Nitrosopumilus sp. b3: one gene and its partners. The main gene of each other region encodes a partner of the protein of the gene in region 3 in a complex. Links are inferred from orthologs where the notes say so. Each region holds a gene or a part of one and is shown on either strand. Other genes may lie near its edges.

Evidence for each region. The genes of interacting proteins can lie anywhere in the genome.
Region 1: C6990_RS05915 (region 3) and C6990_RS07660 share a complex: the UniProt entries of both Methanocaldococcus jannaschii proteins name them as parts of the RNA polymerase complex. The link is inferred for Nitrosopumilus sp. b3 from one-to-one orthologs.
Region 2: C6990_RS05915 (region 3) and C6990_RS07520 share a complex: the UniProt entries of both Methanocaldococcus jannaschii proteins name them as parts of the RNA polymerase complex. The link is inferred for Nitrosopumilus sp. b3 from one-to-one orthologs.

What each region holds. Positions count from the first base shown.
Region 1 is NZ_MU078696.1:268,073-273,503, reverse strand. The notes cover bases 1,249-4,066. They hold C6990_RS07660 (DNA-directed RNA polymerase subunit H), read right to left. Parts: upstream 2,875-4,066; coding sequence 2,623-2,874; downstream 1,249-2,622. Other genes in these bases: C6990_RS07650 (PEFG-CTERM sorting domain-containing protein), read left to right, coding at 3,951-4,066; C6990_RS07655 (PEFG-CTERM sorting domain-containing protein), read left to right, coding at 3,054-3,887; C6990_RS07665 (DNA-directed RNA polymerase subunit B), read right to left, coding at 1,249-2,623. Also shown: more of C6990_RS07665, read right to left, coding at 1-1,248; more of C6990_RS07650, read left to right, coding at 4,067-4,808; C6990_RS07645 (PEFG-CTERM sorting domain-containing protein), read left to right, coding at 4,931-5,431. UniProt on the Methanocaldococcus jannaschii protein: DNA-dependent RNA polymerase (RNAP) catalyzes the transcription of DNA into RNA using the four ribonucleoside triphosphates as substrates.
Region 2 is NZ_MU078696.1:241,682-247,170, forward strand. What follows is about bases 1,249-4,124. They hold C6990_RS07520 (DNA-directed RNA polymerase subunit N), read right to left. Parts: upstream 2,867-4,124; coding sequence 2,630-2,866; downstream 1,249-2,629. Other genes in these bases: rpsB (30S ribosomal protein S2), read right to left, coding at 1,249-1,382; C6990_RS07515 (phosphopyruvate hydratase), read right to left, coding at 1,390-2,628; C6990_RS07530 (translin family protein), read right to left, coding at 3,018-3,632; C6990_RS07535 (NAD(P)H-hydrate epimerase), read left to right, coding at 3,706-4,124. In the rest of the region: mvk (mevalonate kinase), read right to left, coding at 1-735; more of rpsB, read right to left, coding at 759-1,248; more of C6990_RS07535, read left to right, coding at 4,125-4,353; C6990_RS07540 (hydroxyacylglutathione hydrolase family protein), read left to right, coding at 4,350-4,958; nicotinate mononucleotide-dependent phosphoribosyltransferase CobT, read left to right, coding at 4,966-5,489. UniProt on the Methanocaldococcus jannaschii protein: DNA-dependent RNA polymerase (RNAP) catalyzes the transcription of DNA into RNA using the four ribonucleoside triphosphates as substrates.
Region 3 is NZ_MU078695.1:122,409-127,950, forward strand. Bases 1,070-3,998 are described here. They hold C6990_RS05915 (DNA-directed RNA polymerase), read left to right. Parts: upstream 1,070-2,188; coding sequence 2,189-2,809; downstream 2,810-3,998. Other genes in these bases: C6990_RS05910 (Mrp/NBP35 family ATP-binding protein), read right to left, coding at 1,070-2,066; spt4 (transcription elongation factor subunit Spt4), read left to right, coding at 2,811-2,999; nadC (carboxylating nicotinate-nucleotide diphosphorylase), read left to right, coding at 3,043-3,861; C6990_RS05930 (tetratricopeptide repeat protein), read right to left, coding at 3,858-3,998. Also shown: C6990_RS05900 (hypothetical protein), read right to left, coding at 1-294; C6990_RS05905 (GTP-dependent dephospho-CoA kinase family protein), read right to left, coding at 448-912; more of C6990_RS05910, read right to left, coding at 954-1,069; more of C6990_RS05930, read right to left, coding at 3,999-4,259; quinolinate synthase NadA, read right to left, coding at 4,265-5,221; C6990_RS05940 (aspartate dehydrogenase), read right to left, coding at 5,315-5,542. UniProt on the Methanocaldococcus jannaschii protein: DNA-dependent RNA polymerase (RNAP) catalyzes the transcription of DNA into RNA using the four ribonucleoside triphosphates as substrates.

The sequences.
Region 1 (5,431 bases), on a different replicon or contig from region 3:
CAAACTTGTCACCAATTTCAGGGATTCTCATGTCTCTTGCTCTAATCTTGTACATTTTTCCACCTTCATTTGATTGGGTCATAACTACAGTGTCAACAACACCAGTTTCAGAGGGTCTTACACCAATAGAAGTATCACGTCTGTATGGACCTGAAGATTCAAACTCTCGATATTCTTCCATAAATCTTGGAGGACTAGTTTTTCCAATTAAAATATCTCCGCCTTTTACTGGAGCTTCGGAGGCAACAACACCATCTTCTTCTAGTAATCTATATGCACGCTCTCCCTTGTAACCTCTAATATTATCTTCAGCGTTAGGAATTTCAAAAGTATCACGCATTCCACCAGGATATTGTTTTGCCTCTGCATCGTAAATTCTAAAAAAGAAAGTTCTCCCCAAACCCCTATCAACAGAGGCTTTGCTAAGAACAATTGCATCTTCAATATTGTAACCATCAAATGGCAATACTGCAACTATACAGTTTTGACCTGCTGGCCTATCTTCCAATCCCAAAAGTTTCATTGCTTTTGTATTTACAATTGGAACTTGTGGGTATAGCATAAAGTGTTGTCTTACGTAAGTACTGGTATTCATCATAGGTGTTGAGAATCCTAAACTTTGTTTGGCCATTGCAGACTCGTATGTATTTCTTGGAGATTGGTTATGTTCAGGGTATGGTATGATAGAAGCTCCTGCACCCAAGATTGCTGGTGGGAATACTTCTAGATGAGTATGTTTCTTTGTATCTTTATCATCCAAAGTGACATAGCAATTTTCTTCTTCATTAGCATCTATCATTTCTAAAACACCCATTCTCAAAAGATCAGTCCAAGAAAGTAATTTCTTTGAAATTTTATCCAAAAGATCTTGGGTCAGTAATGATTTATTATCTTTGATAATTATCAGTGGTCTCAAAACACGTCCAGCATTGCAGTTTACATAAAGTCTTCTTGTCGAACCTTCAATGTCAGATTTATGAAATGAAACTCCAACATGAGGATGAATCTTTGAATTTCGTCTAAGGTCTCTTAAAGATTCAGCCAGTTCTTGACCATCTTTGAAATATCCAATTAGACGACCATCAACAAATACTCGAGTTCCATCTTTCTTCAAATCTTCTTTTGCATCAAAGAAATGTACTGTTCCAAGATCATAGAGTTTTTCTACAATCTCTTCAGATGGAACATTTACTGAGATAATTCCAGATAGTGCAAGGTTTTTCACTAAACCACAGTTTGAGCCTTCAGGAGTTTCACTAGGACAAATTCTTCCAAAGTGGGTAGCATGTAAATCTCTTGCCTCAAAGTTTGGCTGGGTTCTACTGAGAGGAGATTGAATTCTTCTAAGATGGCTAATTGTTGAGAGATAGTTTGTTCTATCAAGTAATTGGGTAACACCTACACGTCCTCGTCCCCAGTTTCCTGTTGCAATAGCGTTGTTTAGTTTATCTGTAATTATTCCCGGACGAATTGCAGCAGCTACTGCGTTAATTCCTCTTTTTTGACCTGATCTTTCTAATTGGTATTTCATGTCTCGGACCAAATTTCTAAATGCAGTTCTAAATAGATCTGCCAACATTTGTCCTGCAAATTTGATTACTTTGTTTCCATAATGATCCTTGTCATCAGGAGTAATCCAACCAAGTTTTAATTCTAATAATTTACAAGCTGCCTCACCTAAGAATTGTGCTTTCTCTTTTCTGTTCTCTGGATGTTTACCTAAGTGTGGCAATAATCCCCAATCAAGTAAAGTCTCTGCACGTTTGATTTGGAATTCCTCTAACATTCCAGGTGCGATTCTTTTACTGATGTAAACAATAGCATCTTTAGATGTTGGGACATCACCTGCTTTTTCAAAAGAGCCTTCTAATTCATCTTGCAAGTCATCTACCAATGAAACCACTGCTGCAATTTCTCTATCAGATTCCAATCCAAGTGCTCTCATTAATGTGACAACTGGAATATCAACTGGAGAGCCAGGAATTCTAGCTACAATCAAACCATCATTTTTCATAACAAGTTCTAGTTTTGCACGATAACCAACGATTGATGAATATACTTTAGCTTTGAAAACAATGTTTCCGCCAACAGTTTCTCTATCAACAATAATTTTATTGTAAGAAAGATCTTCTAACCCTACAATGACTCTTTCAGAACCATTAATGATAAAGTAACCACCAGGATCATTTGGATCTTCACCGTGTTCAATTAATTTTTGAGTAGAGAAGTTATGCAAGATACATGCATTAGATTTTGCCATTACTGGTACGTCTCCAATATGAACAAATCTTGACTCTAAAATTTTACCATCCTCTACAACACTTGCCTCCATCATTACAGGTGCAGAGTATGAAACATTTCTCAGTCTTGCCTCAGCTGGAGTAATATGAGTAATAGAACCATCAAGCTCCATCATTCTTGGTTGTTGAAGTTTAACTTTTCCTAGTTGAATTTTGTAAGGGTATTCAGCATTTTCAATATCAATTTGCCCTACCTCATTGATGATACTTTGTAATCCCCTTTCTAGGAATTCATCAAATGAGTTGAGATGTTGACGTGCAATACCTTCACGTTTTAAAATATCTTGAATTACTGGCCAACGTTTTGTAGAAGAATCTGCCATTATACTTCCACCACGTATCTGTAATAGAGGCTCTCTCCTGCAGTTGGGCTTTTTCTAGTGATCTTTATCATATCACCAGGTTTTATTCCAAGTCCTAAAATTGCAGGATCGTTTACAAAGATTAAGGGTAATTCTGTGGGTTTACAGTTGTATTTTTTCAAAACTTCTTCAGCTTCTTGTTTTGAGATGATCTCATGTTTTGGTACATAGACATGATCAGGTACTAGAACTTGATTTTTTTTAGTTGCCATCTACAAAACCTCCACGTAGAACATTAAATGTAACGGAAAATAATACACACAAACTGTCAAAATCTCACGCTCGGGTTAATATATATCTAATCTGAAATTCGGCATAGAATTGTGTTTTTTCTTTTTAGTCAATAAATTTTATCGCAACCTTAAATAGCATAATTTTTCGCCTAAAATTGATGAAAGCTCATCTAACGGTGTTTACCCTATCTGCAATTTTAATTGTAAGTATTGGTATGGCACCAGCATTTGGACAAATACAAAACTCGATTGTTGTTACTACGGACAAGTCATCATATTCAGAAGGTGAAACAATTCTAGTAACAGGCGAAGTGAAAGATCTGTATTCTGGCACTCCAGTAAGTGTAATTGTCAAGGCTCCTAATGGAAACTTGGTATCAATTGCTCAAGTAACAGTTGGTGTTGATAAAAAATTCAGTACCGAAATTACTGCCGGAGGAGCATTAATGAAAGCAGAAGGATCATACACGATAACAGTTCAGTATGGAACTGAAAATCGATCAGCTGAGGCAACATTTGAATTTGGAGGATCAACAATGACACCACCAACAACTGGAGGTTCTGTAACTGACAAAACAGTTGCAATTGAAGGTTCTACAGATTTGATTGGATACATGATCACAGGCGGAAAATTACTAAGTATCATGCCTGATTTCGAAGCAAATTCACTCATTGTATCTATTGATGCAACAAGTGATGGTTCACTAACCTTGACAATCCCAAGATCTGTGTTGGATGCAACAATGAATGGTGAAGATGACGATTTCTTTGTCTTAATTGATGGAGAAGAAGTAGACTTTGAGGAAACAACATCAGCAACGAATAGAGTTCTTACCATAGCATTCCCAGCAGGAGCTGAAGAGATCGAAATAATCGGTACATTTGTAGTTCCAGAATTTGGTACAATTGCAGCCATGATTCTAGCAGTAGCAATTATCTCAATAATTGCAGTATCTGCAAAGTCAAGACTTAGCATTATGCCAAGATACTAAATTTCATCTTTTTTTCTATTTTTAAATATACATAAATAACAAGATATCTGAACTTGAATTAGTATGAATTTTAAACGTTCTACAACATCAATGGCGATAGCCCTCATGGCATTGTCATTAATTTCAATGACTTCAATTCAACAAGATGCTTTTGCTCAAAGTCAAGGAATGAGTCTTACAGCCATGGCTGACAGAAACTCAGACACGATTACGGTAACAGGCAAGACAATTTCAAAAATTACAGATGTCACATTTAGAGTAACATCTCCAAGTGGGAATAATGTAGTAGGAATTGGTCAAGTTTCACCAGATGTCAATGGAGAATTTACAACCGAATTCAAAATAGGCCCAACATGGACTGAAAATGGATTCTATACTGTAACGGCAATGCAAAGCCCACAGCAAAGTTCATTGTACACACTAAAGGTGCTTGTTGAAGTAGCAAACGGAATGGCAAAAAAAACTCTTGTAACTGAGACCAATATGGAATCAGGATTAGTTTACACCACTCCAAATGTTGCAACAGATAAAGGAATTGAAATTTATGCAGATGCTGTTATAGGATCTACAACAATCAACATAGAAGGTACAACAGACAGAGTAAGTCAAGATGTTACTTTAACCATAACGGCACCAAATGGAAATGTAGTATCTGTTGCTCAAGTATCACCAATGCTTAATGGAGAATTTACCAAGGAAATAACCATAGGCGGACCACTATGGAAGCAAAATGGATTCTATACTGTAAGTGCAAAACAATTTGACGATCCAAAATATACCGCTTCAACTGAAGTCGATATCAAAGATGGAGTCGTAGTACCAGAATTTGGTACAATTGCAGCCATGATTCTAGCAGTAGCAATTATCTCAATAATTGCAGTATCTGCAAAGTCAAGACTTAGCATTATGCCAAGATACTAAGTTCACAACTTTTTTCTCTTTTTAAATATACATAAATAGAGACAGGTTCAATTCGCAACAAGATGAACAGTCGTACGTCGTTCGCGCTACTAGCCGTTTTGACTGCAGTCGGTACCTTAACTATGTCATCAGCATATGCGGTAGAACTTCCACCAGCATGTGTAGGATGTGCTCAGGATGAGGCTAAAGCATCAGCAAAGAATTCATTGATGCAAGCACTCCCAATATCTGTATGGACAGATAAAGAGCAGTACATGCATAATGAGATAATTACGGTAACAGGCCAAGTAGCAAACATAGCATCTGGATATCCAGTCACAGTAACTGTTGTGAATCCACTCAACTCCATTGTTACAATTAATCAAATAGTTGTAGCAGATGACAAGAGTTTTGAGACTACATTAAACACAGCAGGTGCATTGTGGAAATACGATGGTACTTACACCATTAAAGTAAACTATGGCAGTGTTGAAAAAAGCAGCAAAGCACAAGTTGAACTAATTGGTGGAGAAGCAACTTCAAAGCCTACAACTCCAAGTAAATGTGGCCCAGGTCAGATTACTGCAAGTGGTCAATGTATACCATTTACCATTAATGGTGGAGTAGTGAAAAGTGCAACTCTC
Region 2 (5,489 bases), on a different replicon or contig from region 3:
TATTTTTTCAAGATATGCTTGATTTTGAATTACTTTGTTTCCAATTTCTTTGATGTTGTTTTCTTTAATTTCTTTTAAGGCCTCTCCGACTAATTTTGATTCATTGTTACATAATGTGGCAAATTCCACCTCGTTTTTTTCTTTAAATTCATTTACTTTTGCAACTACAGATTTCGTTGAATGCTCGATGTTTGAATTTGCAATGACTAAATGAAAATTAGGTTTAGATTCAATCTTGATGAATCCTTTTTCTTTATCATATTCCATTATCCCACCATATGTGCATACAGTACAATCTGCACCTGATGTATCCTGAAAAATTGTTTTTTCAGCTTCAATCGCAAGTTTTAAAATTTCTTCTTTGCTTGCATTTGAAAATAGTCTGGAAATTGCCGCAGCTCCTGCAACACAACAAGCAGATGATGAACCCAAACCTACTCCTAATGGAATATTTGATTCTACTATGATTTTAATTCCTGTATCGTGATTTTTTATTATTTTATTTGCTAAAAAATAAAATGGTTTTAGTGGGGAGTTAATTTCTGAAAGTGGTATATTTTTTTCTAGCTCTAGATTGCCAATGTTGGATTTAATGGAAATTTTTTTCTCTTTAGTTTTTTCTGCAGTAACTGTAATTCTTTTATCAATTGCACACAGAATAGATTTGACTCCATATACTACAAAATGCTCTCCAAAAAGAATAACTTTTCCTGGTACAGAAGCTCTAGATTTCAAGTGAATTCTAAATTCTGATTGAATTACTCGATTTCCTCTTCGGTAATCTTTGTTTCAAAATCATCAATTTCATATTTCATTGATTCATCTTCTTTGAGCTCTCCTCTTTCAATTAGTACCTGACGTACAAGTAACCAGTAAACTGTGGCAAGAGCTTTTCTTCCTCTATTATTTGCAGGAATTATTACGTCCAGATTAGATGTAATGTTATCCGTATTTGCAATTCCTATGATTGGAATTCCTGCATTGGTTGCTTCAATGATAGCTTGCTCATCAACTTGAGGATCTGAAATTAACACTAATTTTGGCTCAATGTAATATGGTAATGAGGGATTTGTCAATGTTCCTGGCATAAATCTTCCAAGGAGCTTCTTTGAATTTAACATCTCACAGAATTTTTCAATTGGCGTTTCTGCATATTGTCTGCCTGAACATACTATGAGATTATCTGCTCCTAATCTATTGATGAATTTGGCTGCAGTTTTGATTTTCTCTAATGTGATGTCTAAATCAAGCATGTAAAGTCCTTCAGGACTGGCTTTGGTGATAAATGGTCTCATGAATTTTGTCTTTACTTGAGTTCCTACCCTGATTCCAGTAGCTAGGATCTTCTTCTTAATGTCAGTTGTTTCTGCTTGTTGGCTCATGACGATTTTAAATCTCTACCATACCGCGTATTAAATCATGCTCTGAGAGGCGTAATAATTCATTTAATTTTGCCACTCTTTCTCCACCTACTACCCCTACTTTGAGCATTTTTGACTTTGTAGCAAGACCGATGTGGGAAATTTGTGAGTCAGTAGATTCACCCGATCTATGAGATGTGATTAGTTTGATATTATTTTGATTTGCAACACTGGCAAATTCAAATGCATCATAAAGGCTACCTGCTTGATTGACTTTTAGGATAGCAGCATTACATGATTTTAAGCCAATTGCTTTTGTTAGAATGTCTTTGTTAGTTACTGTCAAATCATCACCTGTAACTAATGTGTCTGGGAACTTTGCTGTTAATTCTGCCATGTCTTCAAATGCTTCTTCATGCACTGCATCTTCTGCATAAATTAATTTGAACTTCTCAATAATACCTGCTGCAAAATCTATCTGTTCTCCTGAAGAATTTTCAAACCCTGCTCTATCATAAACATATTTTCCTTTTTCTTCATTCCATTGGGTAGATGATGCAAAATCTACTCCTAATGATATTTCTTTTCCTAATGTGAATCCTAAATTTTCACAAGCTTTTGCAGAAACTTCTAATGCTTTTATATTTTCTAGTTTTGGTGCCCATCCTCCTTCATCTCCTCGTCCATTTGTAAAATGAGGATCTTCTTTTTCTAAAACACTACGTAATTCTTTATGAACTAACAAATTTGTTTCAATTGCATCTTCAATTGTTTTTGAACCGTTAGCACAAATTAAAATCTCTTGAATATCTGGTGTTCCAGGACCTGCATGTGCTCCACCTCCTAAAATATTACCTATTGGAAATGGAAATTTGAATGATGATTCTGATGATAATATCTGAAACAATTCCTGACCAGAGGCTTTTGATGCTGATTCCATTGATGCAATTGTTACTGCAAAAGCTAATGCTCCACCTATGTTTGCATAATTCGTAGAATCATCCAAACTTTTCAGCGTATTGTGAATTTCTTTTAGATCTGATGATTCTAACCCAATGAATTTTTTAGCATTTTCTTTTAGAATTTTTAGACTTTCTTCTGGTTTTCCATTAGGAAAACTTACTGCTTCATATTTTCCTACACTTGCACCTGAAGGTGCACATACTCTACCTAGAAACTTTCCTTCAGATTCTACGTCAACTTCAATAGTTTTTGTACCTCTACTGTTGTATAGAATACGTCCTTCAATTGAGGATATTTTGGCCAAGTTATTCTAACTCAGATTGAACTTCTTGTTTTCTTCTCTGAATTGCTTCATAAAATGGAATTACTTGTTGAATTGTTTCTACAGTTGTCAAAAGCATTCTTCTGCAACAATATCGTTCAATTCCTAAAGAATCCAGAGTTTTCACTGGATCTTCTCCTGCTTTAATTTTATTTTGATAATCTTCAAACTTGTCTGCAACTAAATTTCCGCAAGTAAAACATCTAACAGGTATTAACATACGAACGAAAAAGTAATCAAGGATTATAAAAACCATGCAAGGCACTTCCTTTGCGGGCGTCGCCCAGCCTGGCCAAAGGCGCTAGCTTGAGGGGCTAGTCTCTCAGGAGTTCGTGGGTTCAAATCCCATCGCCCGCACTAGAATTTTAAAATTATTTTTCTAGTTTTTGTAAAGTTTTGATTAATTCACTACGCCTTTTTTCTTCTGTAATTGCAGATCTGACATCATCAACTAGAATTCTATTGACGTCTATTTTTCTTCTAGCCTCTTTGACTACTTTATCATACAACGAAAAAGTGTACAAATTCAGATACAAATTCTCCATAACATCAAAAATTCTAGTGGCGTCATCTATTTCTCCAATTCGAATCTTGTCAAATACCATTCTTTTTAGTTCTCCAACACAATCAAGCAATCCAAGAACATATGATTCTGGCATTACTGATAATTTCTTATCAGAAGGAATCTCTTTTTTCTCAACAATCGCAATTAGACTTGCTGCTTCTACAAATTCTTGCTCTGGTGTAATTAGATATCTTTCAAGTCCACTGGTTGCTTTTTTCTTGTATTTTTTTAAGAGAATATCTGCCTGTTTTAGATTATTTTTCCCTGTCTTAAGATCTCCTTTGTGAACCGCGATAATTGATTTGCTACAGAGAATAATAATCTCTCTTGTATTTTTTAACAAAAATTCTCTTGAATCCTGAATTACACCTAAGGATTTTGAAATTTTGTTTAGTGATGTTTTTACATTCTTTAAAGTCATGGTGAAAATATCTTAAAACTAGGATAAAGCCGTTTGCTAAACTCTTATTTTGGATATAATTTTCATTTACTGTATGGAAATTACTGTGGACCAAATGTATCAAATTGAAAACAAAGGTCATGATATGGGCTTTTTAAAAAAATTCATGATGGAAAATGCCGGTGCTGCTTCTGTACGTAGACTGGTTGAGAAACTCGGGAATGTAGAATCTAAAAATATTTTGATTTTTGTAGGATTGGGAAATAATGGTGGTGATGGCTTGGTGATGGCAAGACACTTGGCAGGTTACAATGTTAAAGTAACTGTAATGCTTCTTGGTACTCCTGAGAAAATCAAAACTGAAGAAAGCAACTGGAACTGGTCCATATTACAAAAAATGCCATCTGTGAAACTAATGACCGGAGATTCTTTGAATTTTGATTTCAAACCAGACGTGATAGTAGATGGAATTTTGGGAACTGGTATTATAGGAGAAATTAGAGAACCATATGCATCTGCAATAAATTATATCAATGAAACAGACTGTTACAAATTTGCAGTTGATGTCCCATCTGGATTAGATCCTCAAACAGGTGAGACTGCAAACATTTGTACCAAATGTAACATGACAGTTACCTTTCATAAAATGAAGCAAGGGATTCCAAAGAGAAAAGATTTGACAGGTGAATTGTTTGTAGAAAAAATTGGAATTCCGCCAGAAGCTGAAGAGGGTATCTTATGAAAGTCCACCAAATCCAAGTTGGAAATATGCAAAATTTTACTTACATTGTAGAAGATGAAGATACAAGTGAAGCAATAATTATTGATCCCTCTTGGGAACTAATGGAATTAGAAATGATCATAAAAAAAAATGATCTAAAAATAAAATACATTGTAAATACTCATCATCATTTTGATCATACTTTGGGAAATGAAGCAATATCTGCATCAACCAAAGCCCCAATAATCCAACATGAATATTCAGAATTAAAGCATGACATTGCTGTAAAAGATGGTGATTTTATAGAATTTGGCAATTCAAAATTAAAAGTACTTCATACCCCTGGTCATTCTAAAGATAGTATCTGTCTTGTAGGTGATGGCAAAATTTTTTCAGGTGATACATTATTTGTTGGAAATTGTGGACGAATTGATTTACCCGGAGGGAGTGCAAAGGATCTGTATCATAGTCTGTTTGACGTTTTGTATTCATTAGATGATAACTTGGTGATGTATTCGGGTCATAATTATGGTCCTTCTGAAGTATCAACTCTTGGACAAGAGAAGATCACAAATCATGTAATGCAAAAACGCACTGAACAACAATTTGTTGAAATGATGGGATAGTGATTTCTTGGAAAATTTTGAACTGCATGGGAATATAGATCAAGCCAATGATTTTATTGACACTATGAAATCAGGTAGATTTCTTTTTTCATTCGTTTTATCCTATACTGAAACTTGTGAAATTCCAGGAATTACTTTTGCTGGGGCTGATATGAATTCTATCCAATTTACTCCACCAGCTGATGCTGAATACCTTCATTATGGATATTGTAAAACTATTGATAAAATCCCTATGACTCCAGATGGAAAACCTACACCTGGATTACTTACCAAAACTGCATTAGAATCTTCTAGCATTCCACATTTGACAATTAATGCTGGAAGTAAGGTTTTGCCCCAATTGCCTTTTATTGAGTCTGGCTTGTCATTTGGAAAAAATATTTCTGTAAGTGATGCTATGACTGATTCCCAAGTAACTCATGCTGTGGATTATGGTAGAATTGTTGGTAGGAGTTTGGCATCACTTTCAGATTGCCTTGTGATTGGTGAGAGTATTCCTGGAGGAACTACAACTGCATTGGCAGTGTTGAG
Region 3 (5,542 bases):
TTTTCCATGGGCAAGATATGGGAATCGCATATGGATTAATTCGTGGACTATAGTATTTTCAAGCGTTTTTTCATCTGGGATTTTTCTTACGTTGATGAATACTAGATTATGTTGAAGGTAAGATACCCCATAGTACTTGTATGCAGATGTGCGTCTGCCCTCAGTCATTTCTTTTGGAGCATCAAGCACCTCTTTTGTAGATAGTAAAATACGAGGTTCCGAAATTGAAAAACGATTAGAATAGATGCCAATTTTTTCTAATATTTGCAGTCTTAAATCAGGATCAAGTTTCACATCTCTTTCTCAAACAATCTGGGTTTATCTTGAAATGTCAATTCTTGTGAGAGATTTGGTGTATTTTCATTCTTTAAAAATATGAATTAATAGGGTCAGAAGGTTTAGTAGAGTAATCATCAATCATACAGCCACCGTCTCATCACACCCCAATTATTCCATTAAATCAAGTATTGACTGTGCTTTATTTCTAATTTCTGGAGTAATGCTTACAATTACTAGTCCTTCATTTGGTTGACCATACAAAACAATTGCATTATCAGGTGCATGAATACATACTGGAAGTACCAAAAGATCTTCTTCGCCTAAAACAAACAGTCTCACGGGAGGTTCCATAGTAAAGGCATTTTTAATCACATCAATACTTTGAGAAGTTATTTCTGCTGGAGGATTTTTAACAGTTAGTTCAGTGGCATTTGCAAGTTTTGGCGGATCTTTTTTTTCTCGTTTTTCCTTCCCGTCAATAATTTGCAAGGACGGAATAAGACCAAATTCAATCATCTTTTTTGTTGTTCGGTCACCAACAGTGATGATATAGGAATTTGGCAAAAGATGTTTTTGAATATTTTTTTTATCAGCTTGGCTTTCAGGTAAAAGCAACCCTAAAGGGATTTTCAATTGTTCTCTTAAAGAATCAGGTAACTTCACATTAATCGTGACTAACTAGTACTTGGTTCCGGAGCAGATTCTTCACTAGTACTTTCAGATGCCATTTCATCTTGCAGTTTTGATGCAAGAATACTGCATTGAGCTGCAATATTTTTTGCACTCTTTCTAAAAGCTTCTGCACTTGGAGAATCAGGATTTGTAATCATAATTGGTTTGCCCAAATCAGAACCTTCCATAATTCCAGAATTTAATGGAATTTCTCCCAAGAAAGGCATGTTAAACTGCTCACTAATTTTTTTTGCACCCCCCTCACCAAAGATGTAATGCTTGTCATCACAGTTTGGACAGATAAAGTGACTCATGTTTTCAACAACACCAATAATTGGAACATTAAGTTTTTCAAACATAGATACAGCTTTTACTGCTACATTACTAGCAACATCCTGTGGAGTTGTTACAACAAGGATTCCAGTAATAGGTATTGTTTGAGCAAGTGTAAGTGGAATATCACCTGTTCCAGGTGGAAGATCTACTATAAGATAATCTAAATCAGACCAATTAGTATCAACTAAGAACTGTTTTAAAATTCCAGAAATAATTGGTCCACGGTAAATTGCCGCTTGATTAGATTGATCTGCAAAGAAACCAAAGGACACAACTTTTAGTCCATTAAAATCTGCAGGTTGAAGTTTATTTTCTTCTACTTCCATGAAACCATCTTTCATTCCCAACATTAACGGAATGCTAGGACCATAGATATCAGCATCAAGTAAGCCAACTTTAGCTCCTGATTCAGATAATGCCAATGCTAAATTTAATGAGACAGTTGATTTTCCAACTCCGCCCTTACCACTTGCAACACCGATAATGTTTTTGACAGATGCCATTCCAGTATCAGCATCAAGTGAACGGCCCTCCATTACTTTTGCAGTTACTTTCAAATCAAAATTTTTTAATTCAGAAATTTCGCCAATTGCTTTTCTTACATCATCTTCAATTTCGACATTGAAAGGGCATGCAGGGGTTGTTAATTCTAAAGTAAATTTCAGATCACCGTCATTTAGTTCCAAGTCTTTGATCATGCCCATTGAAACAATGTCTTTTTTCAAATCAGGATCAATGACAGTACTCAGTTTTTCAAGAACTTGATCTATTCCAACCATTGCGTAAAAATCATGTCTACATTATTTAAACATAAGTCAGACATGAAAAAAAATTGTCATTTTTTTGAAAAATTAACAAAATCTTTAGAAAATTATGACTAAATCACCCAAAGATTCATAAATTGAAATTCAAGAAAAAAACTCAGTTGTTTTCTATATCTACCCTAGTTGATGTTGTCAGGATTCCTCCCAGCTTGTTTGGAACTACACTCAAAAAGGCAGCAGTAAACATTCTCAAGGAAAAGTACGAGAGTATGATTAATGCAGATTTAGGATATATCATCATGATTTTAGATGCAAAAGTTGACGAAATGGGAAAAATGATTGCAGGAGATGGCGGTACATTCCATAGAGTTCAGTTTGAAGCATTAACATTTTATCCAAAACTACAGGAAATTGTTCAAGGTGAAATTGTAGACATTACAGACTTTGGAGCATTTGTAAGAATTGGTCCAACTGATGCATTACTTCACCTGTCACAAGTTATGGATGATTATCTTAAGAGCGATGTAAAGTCTGGAATGATCTTAGCTAATCAAAGTGGAAGAACATTAAAAGTCGGATCTACACTTCGTGCAAGGATTACTGCAGTATCATTAGGAAAAGCTGCTGCAATGGGCAAGATTGGAATTACATGTAGACAACCATTCCTTGGAGCAGATGACTGGATTGCAGAAGAGATCAAAAAATCCACAGGGGATTCAGATAAACCTGCAAAAGAAGCTGAAGTAGAGGCAAGTTAAGATGGCACGAGAAATGGCATGCCGTAAATGTAAGTTTGTTACAACAGGTAAAGTTTGTCCAGGTTGCAAGTCATCAGATTTGACACCGGACTGGAGTGGAATTGTTCTAGTAGTTGATCCTACAAATTCAGAGATTTCAAAAACTCTAGGAATTACACAAAAAGGCAAGTATGCAATCAAAGTAACATAGAAAATTTCTAAATCTTTAAAATCACAGTAATATTTTAACAATAGTGTTGTCATTTAATTCTAAAAAACAATTATCACAATTTCTTGCTGAAGATATAGGTGCTGGAGACATTACTAGTGTCCTTTTGCCAAAGAAAAAAATTTCAGCTAAAATAATTTCAAGGGAAGATGCCATTGTTGCAGGAGCAAATTATGCAAAAGAGATTTTTAAATTAAAAGGATGTAATGCAAGAATTATTAGAAAAGATGGTTCCAGAGTCAAACCTAATCAGACTATAATGACAATTTCAGGCGATGCAGGAAAAATTCTCACATGTGAGAGAACTGCATTAAACATACTAACTAGAATGAGTGGAATTGCAACGCAAACTAATCAACTTGTAAAAAAAATCCCAACAAAAACAAAATTGTATGCAACCAGGAAGACTGCCCCAGGGTTAAGATATTTCGATAAAGAAGCAGTAGAGATTGGCGGAGGTAAAAAACATAGACTCAAACTAGACGAAATGGTCATGATAAAGGATAATCACATTGCAATTGAAGGCTCAATACTATCTCTAATTAAAAAAGCAAAGAAAAGACACAAAAAATTCGAAGTAGAGGTTGAAAAAACATCAGACGCAGTTCTTGCAGCAAAAGAAGGTGCATCAATAATAATGCTAGATAATTTCACACCAGCACAAATCAAGAAAACAATCCAAGTGCTCAGAAATGAGAAATTAAGAGCCAAAGTAAAACTTGAAGCATCAGGAGGTATTAATTCCAAAAACATTGCCAGTTTTGGTAAGACAGGAGTAGATATCATATCAGTTGGGAGCATTACAAATTCTGTTAAAGGAATCGATATGAGTTTAGAAATTTAAGAATTCAATTCTTCTAGTAATTTTAGAACAGATTTATTTTTTGGATCAATTTCTTGAATTTTTTCACAGCATTGAATTGCCCTTTTGTTTTCACCCAATTTTTGATGTGAATATGCTTTGAGTAGCAAAACTTCAACATCATATGAAGCAATTTCTAATGCTTTATCAAAGTAAGATATTGCAGTTTTGTACTTGTTTTGTAAATAGTAAATTCCACCCATAGTAAACAAAATATCATGATGATGTGGAACTTTGTGCAAAAAATCATTTCCAGATTTTAGAGCAGCAGCATATTTTTTTTCTTTAACTAGTTTTTTTATTTCTTTTAGTTTTTCAATATTTTTTTTCTTGTTGGGATCTTTTGGAGTTCTACTGAATAATCCAACCAAAGCAGTCACGTAGTTTAACTGATTTCAAGCATTCTATTTATTGCCAAACGGGCCTTATCAGCAATTTCTTTTGGGACAGTGATAACATTTTTTTCATTTATCAGTGCATCATACACTTTTTCAAGAGTAATCATCTTCATGTATTGGCATTCAGCTTTCTCTGATGCGGGGATGAATGTTTTTCCTGGATTTTGCTGTCGCATTTTATACAAGATTCCAGTCTCTGTTGCAACAACAAAGTTTTTTGCTTTTGATTGATGAACATGATTCAACATTCCCTCGGTAGAAAGAATTGAAACTTTTTTGTCATCATAGCTTCCATCAGCCACATCATACATCATAGGAGTTGTGCAGCTACATTCAGGATGAATTACAAATTCCGCATCTTTCATAGAGTTTAATTTTTCAGTTACATCTTCAGGAGTAATTCCAGCATGGACATGGCATTCTCCTGCCCAGATATGCATATTTTTCCTCCCAGTCATTTTTGCAACATAAGAGCCAAGGAACATATCGGGCAAAAATAATATTTCTTTTTCTTCAGGAATTGCTTTTACAACATTTACCGCATTAGATGAAGTACAACAATAATCTAGTTCCGCTTTAATTTCTGCTGTCGTATTTACATATCCTACAGCAATTGCACCAGGATGTTGTTTCTTCCAATTGCGTAATTCATCAACAGTTATAGAATCAGATAGAGAGCATCCTGCTTCCAAATCAGGAAGAAGTACTTTTTTGTCGGGACTAATAATTGCAGCAGTTTCTGCCATAAAATTTACACCGCAAAATAAAATCGTCTTTTGGTCTACAGTAGCGGCCTGCCTTGAAAGTCCCAAAGAATCACCAGTAAAATCTGCAACATCTTGCACATCAGGAATTTGATAATTATGTGCTAAAATTACCACATCTTTTTCTTTCTTGAGTCTCAGAATCTCTTCTTTAAGCTGAGATGATTGTTGAACCAACATAGGCTACAAAATTTTGAGTTTGTAGGGATTTAAAGAATGGGAAGTAGTCCAGAATTCTCTAAAAATATGGTTAATGTGGCAATTATTGCCAGATCAGGTACCTATCTGAATATCATCAGAGCAGTATTTTCGCAAAGTTTCGATTGCAGATAAAATTGCTAAACGGCTTGTTTTAGGATTGTTAGAATCTGGGAAATTTTCTATTGTAAAGTTCATCTTTCCAAATTTTCCTGCTGCCTCAATGTGGTGAGTGTTTTTATCAGTATTTGGATCAGCAATGATTTTGACAATTGTTTTTTCACTTCCGATTCCAGATAATGA